2 linked regions of the Crateriforma conspicua genome follow. The protein of the gene in region 1 binds, or shares a complex with, the protein of each later gene. Links are inferred from orthologs where the notes say so. Each region holds a gene or a part of one and is shown on either strand. Other genes may lie near its edges.

What was found.
Region 2: the proteins of Mal65_RS22250 (region 1) and accD are in contact, whole or in part, in a solved structure (PDB 8UXZ), measured with the Escherichia coli proteins. The link is inferred for Crateriforma conspicua from one-to-one orthologs.

The regions. Positions count from the first base shown.
Region 1 is NZ_CP036319.1:6,065,336-6,074,110, reverse strand. Bases 1,820-4,805 are described here. They hold Mal65_RS22250 (acetyl-CoA carboxylase carboxyltransferase subunit alpha), read left to right. Parts: upstream 1,820-2,819; coding sequence 2,820-3,791; downstream 3,792-4,805. Other genes in these bases: Mal65_RS22245 (CvpA family protein), read right to left, coding at 4,017-4,805; Mal65_RS22255 (serine/threonine-protein kinase), read left to right, coding at 1,879-2,823. In the rest of the region: Mal65_RS22265 (argininosuccinate synthase), read left to right, coding at 1-384; Mal65_RS22260 (glycosyltransferase family 4 protein), read left to right, coding at 468-1,646; more of Mal65_RS22245, read right to left, coding at 4,806-5,144; Mal65_RS22240 (metal-dependent hydrolase), read left to right, coding at 5,399-6,145; dtd (D-aminoacyl-tRNA deacylase), read right to left, coding at 6,166-6,606; Mal65_RS22230 (DUF1559 family PulG-like putative transporter), read left to right, coding at 6,961-7,830; Mal65_RS22225 (sulfatase family protein), read left to right, coding at 8,282-8,775. UniProt on the Escherichia coli protein: Component of the acetyl coenzyme A carboxylase (ACC) complex. First, biotin carboxylase catalyzes the carboxylation of biotin on its carrier protein (BCCP) and then the CO(2) group is transferred by the carboxyltransferase to acetyl-CoA to form malonyl-CoA.
Region 2 is NZ_CP036319.1:1,629,503-1,638,188, reverse strand. Bases 3,535-6,431 are described here. They hold accD (acetyl-CoA carboxylase, carboxyltransferase subunit beta), read left to right. Parts: upstream 3,535-4,528; coding sequence 4,529-5,335; downstream 5,336-6,431. Other genes in these bases: Mal65_RS05975 (hypothetical protein), read left to right, coding at 6,430-6,431; Mal65_RS05980 (serine/threonine protein kinase), read left to right, coding at 5,387-6,268; Mal65_RS05990 (MBL fold metallo-hydrolase), read right to left, coding at 3,535-4,217. Also shown: preprotein translocase subunit SecE, read right to left, coding at 1-383; tuf (elongation factor Tu), read right to left, coding at 1,088-2,284; more of Mal65_RS05990, read right to left, coding at 3,378-3,534; more of Mal65_RS05975, read left to right, coding at 6,432-7,506; Mal65_RS05970 (hypothetical protein), read left to right, coding at 8,286-8,686.

The sequences.
Region 1 (8,775 bases):
TCGCCCGGCATGACCGTGCTGTACGACGCATTGATGTACATCGAGCAATTGACGATGGATCGCGATCTGATGCACCTGCGTGATCGCATGGCGCCCGAAGTCGCCGAAATGGTGTACTACGGGTTTTGGTACACACAAAAGATGGATGCATTGTTTGCGTTCATCCGTGACGCCCAAAAACACACGACCGGCGAAGTCACGTTGCAGTTGTACAAAGGCAACGTCATGGTGGCTTCGCGAACCAGCCCCAACAGCTTGTACGACGCGGAAATCGCGACCATGGAAGGCGGCGGATCTTACAACCAAGACGACGCCGAAGGCTTCTTGAACATTCAAGGACTGCCCAGTCGCGTTCAAGGCACGGTGACACCGCGAAAGTATTGATCGTGTTCGCGTTCAACGGAGGCCCCAGGCAGCGGACCGGGGCCCCGTTGAACGCTTCGTCGTCTTTGAACCGGGAAAAGTTTGTGCGCGTACTGCACGTCATCACGCGAATGATCATCGGCGGCGCGCAAGAAAACACGTTGCTGAACTGTTTGGACTTGGTTCAGCTGTATGGGGATGACGTGTTGCTGGTGACCGGACCCGCGCTGGGCCCCGAAGGCGATTTGATCAGTCAGGGACGAACCGGCGATTTGCCGGTGCGGATGATTGATTCGCTGCGACGAAACATTCATCCGTTGCGTGACGCCACCGCCGCCCGTCAATTGCGACAAGTGATTCGGCAATACAAACCGGATGTCGTTCACACCCACAGTGCCAAGGGCGGCATGCTGGGACGATGGGCGGGGTGGGCGGAAAAGGTGCCCGCCGTTGTGCACACCGTTCACGGTGCGCCATTTCACCCTTATCAGCCTGCCGCGTCGCGACGATTCTTCGCCGCGTGTGAACGCTGGGCGGCGAAGCGTTGCCACCGGTTGATCTCGGTGGCCGATGCGATGACCGATTTGATGGTCGACGCATGCGTCGCGCCACGTGAAAAGTTCATCACCATTCACAGCGGAATGAATGTGCAGCCGTTTTACGACGCTGATCAGCATCGCACGGAAATGCGGCGTCACTACGGCTTTGTCGATGAAGACATCGTCATCGGCAAGATCGCTCGACTGTTTCATTTGAAGGGCCATGCCGACCTGATCGAATCGGCCAAGGACGTTGTCGCCGCCAATGCACGGGTGAAATTCCTGTTGGTCGGAGATGGCATCTTGAAAGATTCCCTGCAGCGTCGCGTGGACGAACTCGGGCTGACGAAGCACTTTGTGTTCGCCGGATTGGTTCCACCGACCGACGTCCCACGTCAATTGAGCGCGATGGACGGCCTGGCACACACGTCGTACCGCGAAGGCCTGGCTCGAGCTTTGCCTCAAGCTTTGATCGCGGGCCGCCCGGTGGTTTCTTATGACGTCGATGGGGCCCGCGAAGTTTGCATCAGTGGCGAGACCGGATTTCTTGTTCCCCCCGGAGATATCGAAGCATTGACCCGCGCATTGATCGATTTAGCCGCCGACCCGCAGCAGCGACAAACGATGGGAAATGCCGGACGAAGCCGGTTCACCGATCAGTTCAAGCACGAAACCATGACCCGGCGGATCCGCGATCTGTACGAAGAATTACTGGCCGAATCGGGGGCCCACACCGGTTCCTGAAAGGGCAGGGCGGTGCGTCATCGACCAGGTGATTGGCGGCCAGCTTCGCGCGATCCGCAGCGTTGCCGCCATCGGCAGGGGTTCCCAGGCCGTCGAGGCCTCAGCGACAACCGCACGCCGTGCGGTTCGTGACGATTGAGGCCACCTTTCGGTCTACACCAATCTGCCGGTCGTCTACTATGATGAGAGCCCGCAAAACTTCTCTAACCCTCATCGGCCGCAAAGATTACGAATGTCAAAAACTCGCGACTTCCTGGGCCCCTATCGCCTGGCACGACTGATCCGGGCGGGCAGTACCAGCGAAGTTTGGGAAGCCATCGAGGAGCATGACCACAAGCGGTATGCGTTGAAAATTTTGAAACGCAGCATGCGGGAGAACAAAGGGGAGATCGCCGCGCTGAAGCACGAATTCAACGTCGCCAAAGATCTCAGCAGCGATCGCATCGTCAAAATGTACGAACACCGTGTCGAAAACGGGGTGCCGTTTCTGGTCATGGAATTGTTCAGCGAATTGAACATGAAGCAGGCTCTGCGACGCGGGCCAGAGTCTCTGGCGTTCATGTTGGACAAGATCATCATGCAGGCCGCCGAAGGCCTGTATTACATGCACACCAAGAATTGGATTCATCGCGATATCAAGCCGGACAATTATCTGGTCAGTCGCGAAGGCGTCACCAAGCTGATCGACTTCACGATCGCCGAGCAAAAGAAGTCCGGCATCGGCAAGTTGTTTCATCGCAGCGGCGGGACAGTGCAGGGCACTCGCAGTTACATGTCGCCGGAACAGATCCGCGGCAAGATCTGTGACGAACGCAGCGACGTCTATTCCTTCGGCTGTGTGTTGTACGAAGCGGTAACGGGAAAGCCGCCGTACACCGGCCAGACGCCGAACGACTTGCTCAGCAAACACCTCAACGCGTCCATCCCGAGTGCCGTCGCGCAGAACAACAACGTGACCAAAGAGTTTGCGGAGTTGGTCAAGAAGATGATGGCCAAGAAACCCGATCTACGACCCGAATCCATGTGGGAGTTCTTGAAGATCTTTCGATCACTGCAGATCTTCAAGAAACGTCCCAAGCCACCTGAAATCAGCGTCTTTGACGACATGCCGGGAATCCGCGGCAGCGAAGACTTGTTGATCAAAGGCAAGCCAAAGAACGAAGGTGATGAAGAATGAGCGCCGGCCCCGGTTTGGAATTTGAACAAGAGATCAACGATCTGGAAGAACGGATCGCTGCGATCGAACGCGCCACCGATCGGACCGGTGCCGATGATGACCAGTTGCGTCAATTGCGATTGGAATTGGTCCATCGCTTGAAGGAAGTCTACGGTTCGCTGGATGCATGGCAGACCGTCCAGATCGCACGGCACAAGAACCGTCCTTACACACGCGACTATTTGACCCTGGCGTTCGACGAGTTCGTTGAATTGCACGGCGACAAACACTTCGGTGATGACCGTGCGATGTTAAGCGGATTCGCGAAGCTGGATCGATTCAAGGTCATGGTCCTCGGTCACCAGAAAGGCCGCACGTACAAGGAACGTGCCGCCTGTCATTTCGGATGTGCCCACCCCGAAGGCTATCGAAAAGCCATGGTCAAAATGCGGCTGGCCGAAAAGTACCGCTTGCCGCTGATCTGTTTCATCGACACGCCCGGTGCCTATCCCGGCGTCGGTGCCGAAGAACGTGGGCAAGCTCAAGTGATTGCCGAAAGCATGTTCATGATGAGTCGGTTGAAAACGCCGGTCATCTGCATCGTCATCGGCGAAGGCGGCAGTGGCGGCGCCCTGGGGATCGGCGTCGGTGACCGTGTCGCCGTTTTGCAGCATGCTTACTACAGCGTGATCAGCCCCGAGGGTTGTGCGGGCATTTTGTGGAAAAGTCACGAACACGCGCCCAAAGCCGCCAACGCGCTGCGGTTCACCAGCAGCGATTTGGTTCGCCTGGGCGTCGTCGACGATGTCATCGAAGAACCGCTTGGCGGTGCCCATCGTGACCACCACCAAATGGCGTCGCGGCTGAAGACCTATCTGTCTCGCAAGTTGTCGGAATTGGAATCCGTTCCGGTCGATCAGTTGATCGAACAGCGGTACGAGAAGTTCCGCGCGATGGGCATCTTTGATGAGATTGCGGCGACCGCTTGATGGTCTGCGTTGTCGTTGTCTTGGGCGTGCATGGCCAGCCATCAGTCGGCTGGTCGATCCCAGGCGTTGACGCTGATGCGGCCTGAAAGCGGGGCGAATTTTAACCGCTCCGCAACGTCCGATAATGCCCCTTATGTTGTATTCGAGGTGCGGTTTTCCCCGTGTTTCAGGCGATTCGCCGATCCGCGGGTTCCTCACACTGGACCCTCGGCGATGCATGCCCCGCTAGCGTTGCCACGGCGGCACGGCGTTGTTCGGTCCCCCGTCATTCCATCCGCCGTTTTGCGGCGATGATGCGCCGCCGGGATTCGATCCGCCATGCGAAGAACCGTTCGTTCCGTAAGCCGAACCGTTGCCGGTTTGGCCTTGGTTGAACGAAGAAGACGGCTGAAAATTTTGGTACGCACGCTGTGCGTTTTGATACGTCTGCGATGCCGATTGGCGGACGTCTTGATACGCGTTTCCGGCTTGTCGATAGGCGTCTTGTGATTGGTCAATTTGGCGTCCCCAAGCGTCGACTTGCTGACGTGCCTGATCGAATCCTTGTTGAATGAACTGGTTGATCGGCGTCGCATTGGATTGGCCACCGGACCACGATGATGCCGATGCGGGGATCGCCGGTACGCCGCCGGGCGAAGATCCCGAACCCGATGCGAATCCGGAATTCCAGTTCTGCGTCGCGGGATTGTTTTCTGCCGAGTTACTCGACCACGGTGCCGACCATGGTTGGGATGGATTGGGTTGTGCCTGTTGGAACTGCTGGTCGAATTTGTCCAAAACCGGCTGAACGATTTCGTGCAATTCCGGTGGGATGATCGCTTGACTCTTGTCCAAGACGCGAGCGATGTAGCGACCGCTGTGGCTTGCGACGATGGACTCCCGGAGGCCCGGGCCCAACAGCGTGACCGCGAACAGCGTAATCAGCGTGCAGTACAAGGCACCTTTCAACAGACCGAACATGGCACCGATTTGCCGGTCAAATTCTTTCAGCCGCATGCGGTCGATCGTCCGGCTGATCATCCGGAACAACATCCAGATCACTAGCGACGTACCCACGTACAAAATCAGCATCGCAAGGAACCGATTCCACGGCGGATCGGCTTTGATGGATTCGCTAAAGGGTTCGCGAAACTGGTACGCGACGATGTAGCTGACGACGATCGATGCGATCGAAGCCAGCTGCCACGCAAAGCCTTTGATCGCGCCGAACAACGTGGCCCCGACCAAGACGACCAGCATCAGGATGTCGTAATTGTCCATTCCGCGAACGAGTTTGGGAGCAGGGCGTTTTGCTAGCAAAAAATGAAACACGACTTCGGTGTTCCATGACGCCGCGACGTTGGCCTCTGGCAAGCGACTTTCTTATACGCGATCGACCGGAGGCATCTGAAGACCAATCGCGGTGGCATTCGGCGGTGAATACTGGCTATGTAAGACGCGGGGAACTCCGCATGGCTGTTGTTGGTGATGGGAATCCAGCGATCGCCAAACTGACCGGCGTGTTGCCCGGGGCAAGGGCGACGCAATGATGCCCCGGTGCGACACACCGCGGACCGCCCTGCTCCGTCGATTCCAACCTTCACCCCTGCATTGAAACCCGACGCGTCGTGGCCGATTTCAAAACCCACATCACCGGAAGCACGCTGGTCGGCGTCGGCTATGGGTATTGGGGAATGGCGTCCCAGGGGATGTCGCTGGAATCGGCGATCATCGCAGGTGGTTTGTGCAGCGTCAGTGGGATGCTGCCCGATCTGGACAGTGATTCGGGAATCCCGCTGCGTGAAACAAGCATGTTCGCCGCGGCGATTGTGCCCGTCCTGATGATCGAACGCTTTCGCGACATGGGGTTGTCCAACGAAGCGATGGCATTGGGGGCGATGCTGGTTTACGTGACGATCCGATTCATCCTCGTGGAAGTCTTCAAACGCTACACGGTCCACCGCGGAATGTGGCATAGCATTCCGGCGGCTTTGGTTGCGGGACTTTCGGCTTATCTAGCGATGCCCTGCGCCAGCGAAGGGATCCGCGTTTACAAGTCGTTGGCCGTTTTCGTGGGCTTCATGGTGCACCTGATACTGGACGAAATTTGGAGCATCGATTTCCGACTCGGGCACTTCCGACTAAAAAAGTCGTTTGGAACCGCGCTCAAATTCTTCGGCAACAACTGGATCGCCAACGTGTCGGTGTACGCCAAGCTATTTCTGTTGGCTTATCTGGCGTGGGGCGACTACGGGATTTTGGATCGTCTGCGTCAACGCAATCGCATGCAAGAAACCGGGGCGGCCTATGAAACCTACATTGCCGATCCACAGCAGGAATTTCGGCAATGGGCCGATCGATTGCCTTGGCGATGATCCTGGCACCAATCGGAGAATCAACCTCGCTCCAAAATGAAAGTGACCGGTCCGTCATTGGTCAGTGCCACTTTCATGTCGGCCGCGAAGATGCCGGTCTCAGTCGGAACGCCCTGCCCGACCAACCGGTGAACGAAATGCTGGTACAGTTCATTCGCAATGGCGGGGTCTGCTGCGTCGGTAAATCCTGGGCGACGACCTTTTCGACAATCCCCCAGCAAGGTGAACTGACTGATCGCCAACGCCGATCCGCCGATATCCAGGATCGATTGATTCATCTTGCCGTCGCCATCATCAAAGATGCGAAGTTCGGCGCATTTTTTGGCCAGCCACTCGGCGTGTTCCGCTTGGTCCCCCTGCCCCACCCCGACAAGTATCATCAGGCCTGGGCCGCAGCGTCCCACGATCTTTCCGTCGACAGACACCGTCGCTTCGGTGACTCGCTGGATAACCAGACGCATGTTTCCGTTTCCAAATGACCAAAAAGGGCGATCACGTTCGTTGGGTTTGCGGCGACATTCATCGCGGACAAACCCCTCCAACCGTCTTCGACGACCCCGGGGAAAGATGACACTGGGGGACTGCGTCCGCAGCCAAAATGTCATCGATGGATTGCCGGGCTGAATCGCAGGCTGTTTGGGCCATGGATCTGATCCAGATGCCCCGCCTGTTTTACAATGGACCGTCGATACAAACTGACCGCAAGCCGCCTGATTCTTTGATCCGCATCGTCCATGGAATTCCTTTTCACCTGTCCGCACTGTGGGACGCGAACCGAAGTTGATCGGAAATTTAGCGGTGCGCAGGGGGCATGTGTGACATGTGGACGACCAATCACGATTCCCGATTTTGATAGCCCTGACGCATCGTCACTTCGATCAACTGCAAACGCCAACGACACGTTCCGGTGGCGAAGCACCATTGCCCGCAAGCCGCTTGCCATCTTTACCGCGGGGCTGGTCTTCCTGGGTTGCCTGGTCGCCATGCTGGTGGCGGTGGTGAGATTTGGTGGTGGAGCCGTTTCGACCATCCAGACGGCACAAAGCCGCGCGGTGTCGACTTCCAACCTAAAGCAGATTGCAAAAGCTTTGAATGCTTATGCCAATGACTATGGGCGTTATCCGCCGGCCTACACGGTCGGTCCGTCGGGGGCTCCACTGCATTCATGGAGAGTCTTGATATTGCCTTATCTCGGCGAAAATGAGCGATACGAATCCATACAGCTCGACCTGCCCTGGGACAACGCGGCCAACCGGCAGTGGACGAATGTGGTGCCCGACGTTTACAGCCATCCAAGGAATGAAGGGTTGCCGGGAACAACGCCCTATCAGGTTTTTCTAGGACCGCGAACGGTCTTTGCGCCCGGTCAGTCGATTTCGCCGAAAGATATCACCGATGGCCGTGCATCCACGTTGTTGGTCGCGGAGGTGCAGCCCGATGCTTTTACCAGAAGTTGGATGCAGCCGACCGACTTGGATTTTCGTCAGCAATGGAACCAGGGATACGGCGGCATGTCGGAAGAAATACGCGGTATGCATCCAGGTTCCATTCTGGTGACGACGGCAAACGGCCAGGTGCATCAATTGGATCTTCAGACTCCCGTTACAACCATTCAAGCGATGATCACACCTGACAGTGGTGATTCGGTGCCGGCGGGTACGCTGCGTCCGGTCGTCGCTCGATAAACCCGCTGGCGACCATTTCGGGATCGAGTGGCTTGGTGTGGCACACTGCGGCGATCGCTCGGGGTTCCAGTGGCAGTGTCGCCGATTTGCTGGTCCGAACGAGCCCTGGGGGACCGGTGACATGGGAGATGAACGCCCGCCCATCTTCAGCCGACAAAAGTTGACGCTGAATTGCCGTCGACATTTCGATCGGCGATCGTATTACAGTTAAGGTGTTCCTGCGGACGATCTGAAGCAGACAGTCCAGGACCGTCCTGGCCCGAGACATGCGGCCCCTACCCTACCCCGCCCCTTCGATCCGAGTTTCCGCCCGTGAATGGCATTTCCATTCTCTGCGGTACTCGGATCCGATCTCGACAACTGAGAAAACATGCCAAATCAAACGAGCATTGCGCGTCTATTCTTGATAGCGTTTTTCTGGATTTCTGGCGTCTGCTGGACTGGCACTGCGATGGGCAGTGAATCAGCCGACGCTGCCAAAAGGGAACCCAGCAACATCGTATTTGTGATTGCGGATGATTGTACGTTTCGAGATATCGGTTGTTATGGCGGGCAAGCGTTGACACCCAATATCGATGCGCTGGCGACGCAGGGCATGCGGATGACGCACTGCTTTCAAGCGGCCCCCATGTGTTCACCCACGCGTCACAACGTTTACACCGGTCTCTATCCGGTCAAAAGCGGGGCGTATCCGAACCATACGACGGTCGATCCGGGGACCAAGTCGGTCGTTCAGTACCTGGGCGACTTGGGGTATCGCGTCGCACAAAGCGGGAAGACACACGTAAATCCGAAGAGTGTCTTCACTTGGGAAAAGCTGAATTCAGATGCAAAGAAGAAGCGAGGCAAGAATCCCGATTTCAAACGCATCGACAATTTCTTTGTGGAGTGCAAACAGGCTGGTCAGCCGTTTTGTTTGCTCGCCTGTTCGAACGAACCCCACAG
Region 2 (8,686 bases), 4.4 Mb from region 1 along the record:
GTGGTGGCCAGGAAAAAGATCGTAAAGATGACCACGATCGACGCGCGGATCAGTTCGTCCTTGCTGGGCCAACTGACCTTGTTCATCTCCGCTTCGACGGCGATCAAAAAGTCAGCGAAACGGGGCCAGTTCACCAGGCGAAAACCGAACCACAGGCCGGCAACCAAAACCACCCCCGGGACAACGGTGGGCCAGTAAGACCCGGCCGTCATCATCGACTTCATCGTCGAATTCAATTGCCAGGCTCCCAGCCCGACGATCACCCAGATCGCCAGCGCGGTCGCTTGGCGGACGATCCGTCCTTGCGTGGGCTTGTAAACCGACGCCTGGAACAGTTCGCTGATCAGAGGACTGTTATTGGCTTGGGCGATATCGCGGGACATGCATCCGCTCCCTGGGAAAGCCGTTGCGTAGTGATGTGGCGATGGTGGGTCCGAATCGCCGGACGCGTCCTTGCTGACGACCAAAATCCTTGCTGACGACGAAAATGTTTCGACTTGGCGACGATTCTTGTGTGGCGACGAACGGTCAGGGTTTCGGCACTGGATGACACGAACCGATCGCGTCGTCCATCTTCGTAAATGTGATTGATGCTAGTGGTGGGCTCGCATGCGGGGTGCACCGCACGAACCCTGGTCCCGCATACCGCACGGACGAAAACCGGACCGGAACCATAACCGGACCGACCTTCGCATCGACGGGCTGCAAAAAACGCAGACCGCCAAGTCGGGCGACGGGTGGGCACCGAACGTCTGGAACCGAGGGAACAGACGCCGGCACGTATTAGCAGGGGCGGAGGGACTCGAACTCTCAACCGCTGGTTTTGGAAACCAGTGCTCTAACCAATTGAGCTACACCCCTGGGTGAATCCGATGGAATGCCAGCATTCCGCAGCAGATTCGATCGGCCGGTGGGCCGTTTGTTGGCGACGGTGCGTCCATTACTGGACCAACGCCCGCGTGCAATGCCAGGATTGCGGATCGCAAAAACCTTGAACGCCCATCGGATGTCGGGCGTCCAAGGTTAACCGTTGGATCAAGATTTCGGAAGCGCTACCGGGATCGGCCTTGTCTTCCGACGCCCCGATCTACTCGACGATCTTGGTCACGACACCACTACCGACGGTACGGCCGCCTTCGCGAATCGCGAAGCGTACACCGTCGTCCATGGCGATCGGCTTGTGCAATTCGACGGTGACCTTGACGTTGTCACCGGGCATGCACATTTCGGCGTCGACCAAGTTGGCCGTTCCGGTGACATCGGTCGTACGGAAGTAGAACTGCGGGCGGTAACCGCTGAAGAACGGGGTGTGACGTCCACCTTCGTCCTTGCTCAAGCAATAAACTTCGGCTTCGAACTTGGTGTGCGGGGTGATGCTGCCCGGCTTGGCCAAGACCTGACCACGCTGGATTTCTTCACGCTTCACACCACGCAGCAGGCACCCGACGTTGTCGCCGGCGCGGCCTTCTTCCATTTCCTTGCGGAACATTTCGACGCCGGTGCAGGTCGTCTTGGTGGGCTCTTCGGTCAGACCGATGATGCTGACTTCCTCGCCGACCTTAATTACGCCGCGTTCGATCCGGCCGGTAGCAACCGTACCACGACCTTCGATCGAGAAGACGTCTTCGATGGCCATCAGGAACGGCTTGTCTTCTTCGCGAGCCGGTTCCGGGATGAATTCATCCAGGGCGTCCATCAGTTCGCTGATGCACTTGCTGGCTTCCGGATCGTCGGGCTTGTTGTAAGCCGGCAGAGCCGAACCACGCACGACCGGGACATCGTCGCCGGGGAACTTGTACTTGGTCAGCAGTTCGCGGACTTCCAGTTCGACCAGTTCCAACAACTCTTCGTCGTCGACCAAGTCGCACTTGTTCAAGAACACCACGATGTAGGGCACGTCGACCTGACGGGCCAACAGCACGTGTTCCTTGGTTTGCGGCATCGGGCCGTCGGCGGCCGACACGACCAGGATGGCACCGTCCATTTGGGCGGCACCGGTGATCATGTTCTTGACGAAGTCGGCGTGGCCGGGGCAGTCAATGTGAGCGTAGTGACGCTTGTCGGTCTCGTATTCGACGTGAGCAACCGCGATGGTCACCGTCTTGGTCGCGTCACGAACGGTACCGCCCTTGGCGATATCCGAATAGCCTTTCGCTTCGGCCAAGCCCTTGGCGGCTTGGACGGCGAGAATGGCGCCAGTCGTCGTCGTTTTACCGTGGTCAATGTGGCCAATCGTCCCAACGTTAACGTGGGGTTTGGTCCTTTCGAATTTGTCCTTAGCCATTCTGGTTCACCTGCGATCACGATCGTTCACACCACTATCACCGCCGAGATACGCTCAGTGGTAATCCTCCCGAATGCTGTCCGTGTTCACACCCACGGGGTCGTCAGCAAACGTTCGGCCGTGCGAGACCGCTTTAATTCTGTCTATCTCTGTCGAAACGAAACAAAACGTACATCCGGCGACGGCGCGTCGACAGCGGCACCGGCCTATCAAAGCCAGTTCCGCCGTGACCCGGTCGGTCACCATCAAGAGCTGCTGATGGGATTTGAACCCATGACCTCATCCTTACCAAGGAGGCGCTCTACCCCTGAGCTACAGCAGCATGTTTCGGCGTTCGATGCACCGCCGCTCGCGCGACTCCGCCAACCCCCGCCCTGCAAACCGAACCGCCAAAGCAAATAACCTCGGACGTCCGGTGGGCGAATCGGCGGAACCGATCGATCGAAATACACCTGGGCCAAAGCGGGTGAAGGGAATCGAACCCTCGTATTCAGCTTGGAAGGCTGCTGCACTACCATTGTGCTACACCCGCGATTTGCAACCACAAGCCGGACAACCGGCCTGGGCCACTTGCCCCCGTCGCTGGGCATCAACCGGCATCGAAGAAATCGACACGACAGACGACGCAATCACCGACGGGCTCATTCAGTGGGGGCTGCAGGATTCGAACCTGCGTAGGCATAGCCAACGGATTTACAGTCCGTCTCCTTTAACCACTCGGACAAACCCCCGAATTGTTCAAATCGAATTGATTGTTTCTTCTCGGTTGCTACCCGTCTTAATCCGTATCTTTTCTGTTCTTGTTTCCAACGTCTTTTCTTTGGCCTACAACCAGCCAGAGCCGAATTGCACGCACGTTGCCGTGGCGCAAAGGCCGGGCCAGCGGCCACCAGCGTCTGTCGTTGTTGTAGAGCCAGCGGAGGGATTCGAACCCACGACCGGCTGATTACAAATCAGCTGCTCTGCCAACTGAGCTACGCTGGCCTTGTAGAAAGGGCAGAGTGTAGCGATCCGGCCCGAGGCGACAAGACGGAATTGGCCCCTGTGACTTCAATTCCGGTTGGTTTTTTGGGCGAATATTTCGCCCCCGGTTCTAGAACGACACTTTCAGACCGTCTTGGGCGATCATCAGTTCGCCATAAAACGTTTTCCGGATTTTCTCCGAGTCCACCGGATCGACACTTTCGTCCAGCGGGTTGATGTGGGTCAGCAGCAACCGTTGCGGACGAATCAATGCGGCCAGTTCGGCAATCCGGCTGGTCCAACTGTGTCCGGTTTTCTCGGCCCACTGGCGATGCGTGTCGCGAAAATAGCATTCGTGAACCATCAGATCCGGCACCGATGCGGCTGCCCCGGAACCCGCATTGGCCGCAATACCACCCGCTGTATCGGCGTCCCCACCGAACCAGGTGATGTCCTGTGGGTCGGTCAGCCCCGACGTGTCGGTGGCATAGACCAAACGCTTGGCCTGGCAAGATGCGACGGCCGGCCAGTCCAGCCGATAGGCGACCGAACCGCCGGGATGTGGCTGGCGACGCCAAGACACCGTCGCACCGGCGGCAGAAAATTCGGGGGTGTCGTCGATCGTCACCCACTGAACATCCAAGGGAGCGGGAAAAATCAAATCCGCGAACAGATGCGTCTGGATGGCGTCCAGCTTGGCCGCTTCACCGAAAACACGCACCTGATCCACCGGCCGTCCGGCGACGGAACGACAATGCAAAACATCCAGCAAGAAAGTCAGACCGGCGATGTGGTCCAAATGGGCGTGGCTGATCAAGATGTCCAGGTGATCCGTCTCGATCAATTCAGTCAGCCGAAACAGCCCCGTGCCGGCATCCAACACCAATCCACACTGGGGCACGCAGTAACAAGACGTATGCCGGGACCGGTTGGGGTGATACCCGGCGGTCCCCAGACAGTGAAAATCCATCGGCTTATCAGTCGCCCCAGCGAAATACCTAATTTGCAACACCGCCACGACGGCCCGGCCGAACGCGACCGACCAGTCTAGCATGCCCCGGAGCCGGTTCGACCTGACGCCGGCCCGACGAGGCCTGGTCCACGGTAGTCGCTGGCCGATGCCGGGGCGAAGCCCGATTTGCAGCAGCATTTTTGAAAATGCTTTGCTAAAGTGGCTGACTTGTCGATTCCCAACGATCCGTCCGAGTGTCCATGGCCACAGCGAGTCCGAATTTGTCTTCGACGCCCCGAACGCCTGACGCGTCCGTCGATCCGCCCAGCATGCCGCGAAAACGAGGCGTCCCGGAAGGCCTTTGGCTGAAGTGCCCGGGGTGCGGAGGATCGATCTATAAAAAGGAAATCCAACAACGGCAGAACGTCTGCCCGAAATGCGAACACCACTTCTATGTGTCCGCCAGCGAACGAATCGAACAAGTGCTGGACGAAGGCACGTTCGAGCCGATGAACGACCAAGTTCGATCGGTCGACCCGCTGCAATTCGCCGATCGCCGTCCCTATGCCGACCGGCTGGTCAGCGAACAGAAACGAACCGGGCTGTCCGATGCGGTGGTCACAGGCACGGGCATGGTCCGGGCACGACGCGTCGCGTTTGCCGTGACCGACAGCGCATTCATCATGGGCAGCATGGGCAGTGCGGTCGGCGAGCGACTGGCCCGCCTGGTCGAACACGCCACTGCCCACAACCTGCCCCTGATCATCGTCAGCGGTTCCGGTGGTGGTGCTCGAATGCACGAAGGCATCCTGTCTTTGATGCAGATGGCCAAGGTCACCGCGGCCCTGGCCAAGTACGACGAAGCCGGCGGGCTGTTTATCAGCGTCCTGACAAACCCAACGATGGGCGGCGTGGCGGCCAGCTTTGCGTCGCTGGGCGATTTGGTGTTCGCCGAACCCAAAGCGTTGATCGGATTCGCCGGGCCGCGAACGATCAAGGCGACGATCGGGATCGAACTTCCTGCGGGATTTCAGACCAGCGAATTCTTGCTGGAACACGGCTACGTCGACCGTATCGTCGAACGAAAGAACCTGAAAACGGAAATCGCGCGGGCGATCGACTACTGCGGCAAGTAGGCTGGCCGCGACTGATGATCCGAATCCATTCTTGGCACCAGAATCAACGCTATGGGTCTGTTTGATTCCATCCGGAACGCTTTCGGTTCCTCTCAAAAGCACCAGGTCATCGACGTCGACACCCGTTACGAACGGATGCGGACCAGTGCCGTGGGCACGATGAGTTCCTTCTACGTCGCCAAAGACCATAAAACCGATCGCTTGGTCGGCGTCAAATTGCTGGACATCGAAAAGCACGAGCAATTCGAGGCTCGGTTCAAGGGCCTGAAGAAGCCCGGCGAAGCCGAAATCGCTCTTTCGATGCACCATCCCAAGATCGTCGAAACGTATGAAGCCGGCGTCACGCCCAAGGGGCAACCGGTGATCATCATGGAGTACATCGAGGGGCCGAGCCTGCAACAGATCATTGTCAAAAAGCAGCGACATCTGATCGCCGGCATCGAAACGACGTTAATTCGTGACATGGCCGAATCGCTGAAATACGTCCACGACCAGGGATATATTCACCGAGACATCTGTCCGCGGAATTACATCTGCTTGCCCGACATGAGCGGGCTGAAGCTGATCGATTTTGGCTTGACGGTCCCCGCAACGCCGCCCTTCATGGCACCGGGAAACCGGACGGGGACGCCGTTGTACATGTCGCCAGAAATCGTGCGGCGTCGGCCGACGGATAAGCGGGTCGACATCTTTTCGCTGGGCGTGACGTGTTACTGTCTGTGCACAATGCAGCATCCCTGGCAGGGCGAAGTCGTCACAGGCAAAGCGGCACTGCAGCACGACACGACCGAACCCACACCGATCCTGGAACGGGCCCCCGACCTGGACCCCAAGCTGGCACGTCTGATCATGCACGCCTTGCAGCCCAGCGTCGAAAAGCGGGTCCAATCGATCGACCAATTCTTGGCCACCCTCCGCACCATCGCGGCCTGAAACTCCCACGAACAATACGCGCCCCCCAACTCCTCAATAGGGGCCACCCATATTTGTTTGTCTTTTCAGAGTCTCAAAAGGGGCCACCCAGATTTATTTGTCTTTTCCGCCGATGACGGGTACGATCAGTCGGTTCGACAGCCAGAATTGGGGATGGATTGATGCCACGAAAACCACGCTATGAAGTCGCGGACCCTGCTCAGGTGCAGGTCTTTCACGCGGTACAACGCTGCGTCCGCCGGGCGTTTTTGTGCGGTGAAGACCCGCTGACTGGCCGATCCTTTGAACACCGGCGACAGTGGATCCGGGACCGCCTGGAGTTCATGGCAAGCGTCTTCGGCATCGACTGCTTGACCTATTCGGTCATGAGCAACCACTTGCACTTGGTGCTTCGAAGTCGTCCGGACGTTGTCGCTGCATGGAGCGACCAGGAAGTGGCCGGTCGGTGGTTGCGGTTGTTTCCGGCTCGCCGGCGTCCGGATGGTTCAGCCGAACCGCCGACCGAGGCAGACATCGCGGCGCTGGTGAATCATCCGGAAGTTCTGGCCGAACGTCGACGACGACTGTCGGATGTCAGCTGGTGGATGCGGTGTGTTGCCGAGTTCATCGCCAGACGTGCCAACCGCGAAGACGAATGCACGGGCAGGTTTTGGGAGGGGCGATACCGGTTGCAAAACCTGCTTGACGAAGCCAGTTTGCTAGCCTGTGCGGCCTATGTGGATTTAAATCCGGTGCGTGCAGCGATTGCCGAAACACCAGAATCAAGTCCTTACACCGGAGCGAAAGATCGCATCGATGACCTGCCGCAGCAACCGAGTCGACTGCGGCCAAGCATGCATGAGTGGGAACGAAGTCGCCGGCGTCGCCACAGTGGATGGATGAGCCCGGTAGAGATCAATGAGGCGAAGGACCCGGTTGGTCCCTGTGTCGAGAAATCGGGGCGGCGGGCGAGTTCCAAAGGCTTCTTGGGGATATCGCTGGTTCGATACCTGGAATTGCTCGACTGGACCGGTCGGCAACTTCGGTCGGACAAACTGGGGTCAATACCGAAACACTTGGCTCCGATTCTATCCCGCATCGGCGTCGACACTCGGGGGTGGTGCGATGTGGTTCGCCGCTTCGGCCGCGTCTTCAAGCGTGCGGCGGGAACGCCAGAAAGCCTCGCACGTGAAGCCGTGCGGTGCGGCCAACACTGGATGTGTGCACCGGACAACCCACTGGGACTCTGTTCCGACTAGCGGCACGGCGCCGACCGGCCGCTGCCGAGCAGCAAGCGAAATCTGAATCCGCTCGATGTTGAGAGCGAGCGGTAACACTGCGCTCCCGGTCCGCTTCCAGAGCTTCGCCTAGGCTGTTTCATTGCTTCCAAGGGAGAAAATCCGGCATCCCGGTGGACCAGCCCCTCCAGCCAACCGCCCCCCCACGCCGACCGCAGCCCCTTTCAGGCCCCCCTACCGGAAAACGCCACGCAATGGCAGCCGCAGCATGACTGTGCTTCGTGTAATTAATGGGTGGCCCTTATTAAGCTCCCTCGATGTTGAGAGCGATCGGTAACACTGCGCTCCGGGTCCGCTTCCAGAGCTTCGCCTAGGCTGTTTCATTGCTTCCAAGGGAGAAAATCCGGCATCCCGGTGGACCAGCCCTTCCAGTCAACGGCTTCTACGACACCTCCGGCCCCCCCCTTCCAAGCCTTCGAACGAAAAACCGCTGCAAACTGGTGGCAAAGCGACAAACGTGATCGACAATATTTATGGGTGGTCCTATTTGAGAAGCGGCGTAGGGAGCCGGACCGTCGGCTGGGGGATACATGCCGCGACAACTGGTCTGTTCGGCAAAAACGGCCCGCGGCCGTTTCAAGCTAGGCAAGCTTGGCTTTTCGGGTTGAATTCGTTGACACGAAAATTTCGCCGTAATTATACTCCCTGTGGATGCACGGCCCCCGCAGCAATTGCGTGGCGGGCCGCCGATCAGTCTTTTCTGCCCCCACCGCCAATTCTTTGCTCGGAACCCATTCCTCATGAATCTTCTCGGGAAGGCGCTGACGTTCGCCGTGTTTGCCTTGAGCATTGTGTTCATGGTCGTCGGGCTTGCCGTCAACGCATCACACCGCAACTGGCGCGACGTCGTGCTGGGCCCTGGCGGCTTGAAACAGCAAATCGAAACCGTTGAAACCACCAACGATCAACTTCGCGATTCGGCTCAGCGAACCCAAGCGGCTCTAGACCGCGAACGCGCCGCCCGCCGCACCGCTCTGGCTGCCTTGCAGACTCAGCTGAACCAACTGCAACAGGAATTGGTCCAAAGTGCGGCCGACGTGGAAGCCCTACGTGCGGCCAATACGGAGCTGACCCAGTTGGACCGTTCTCGTGCGGCCGACTTGGAAGCCAAGACCGAAGAAATCACTCGACTGCGGGCCGC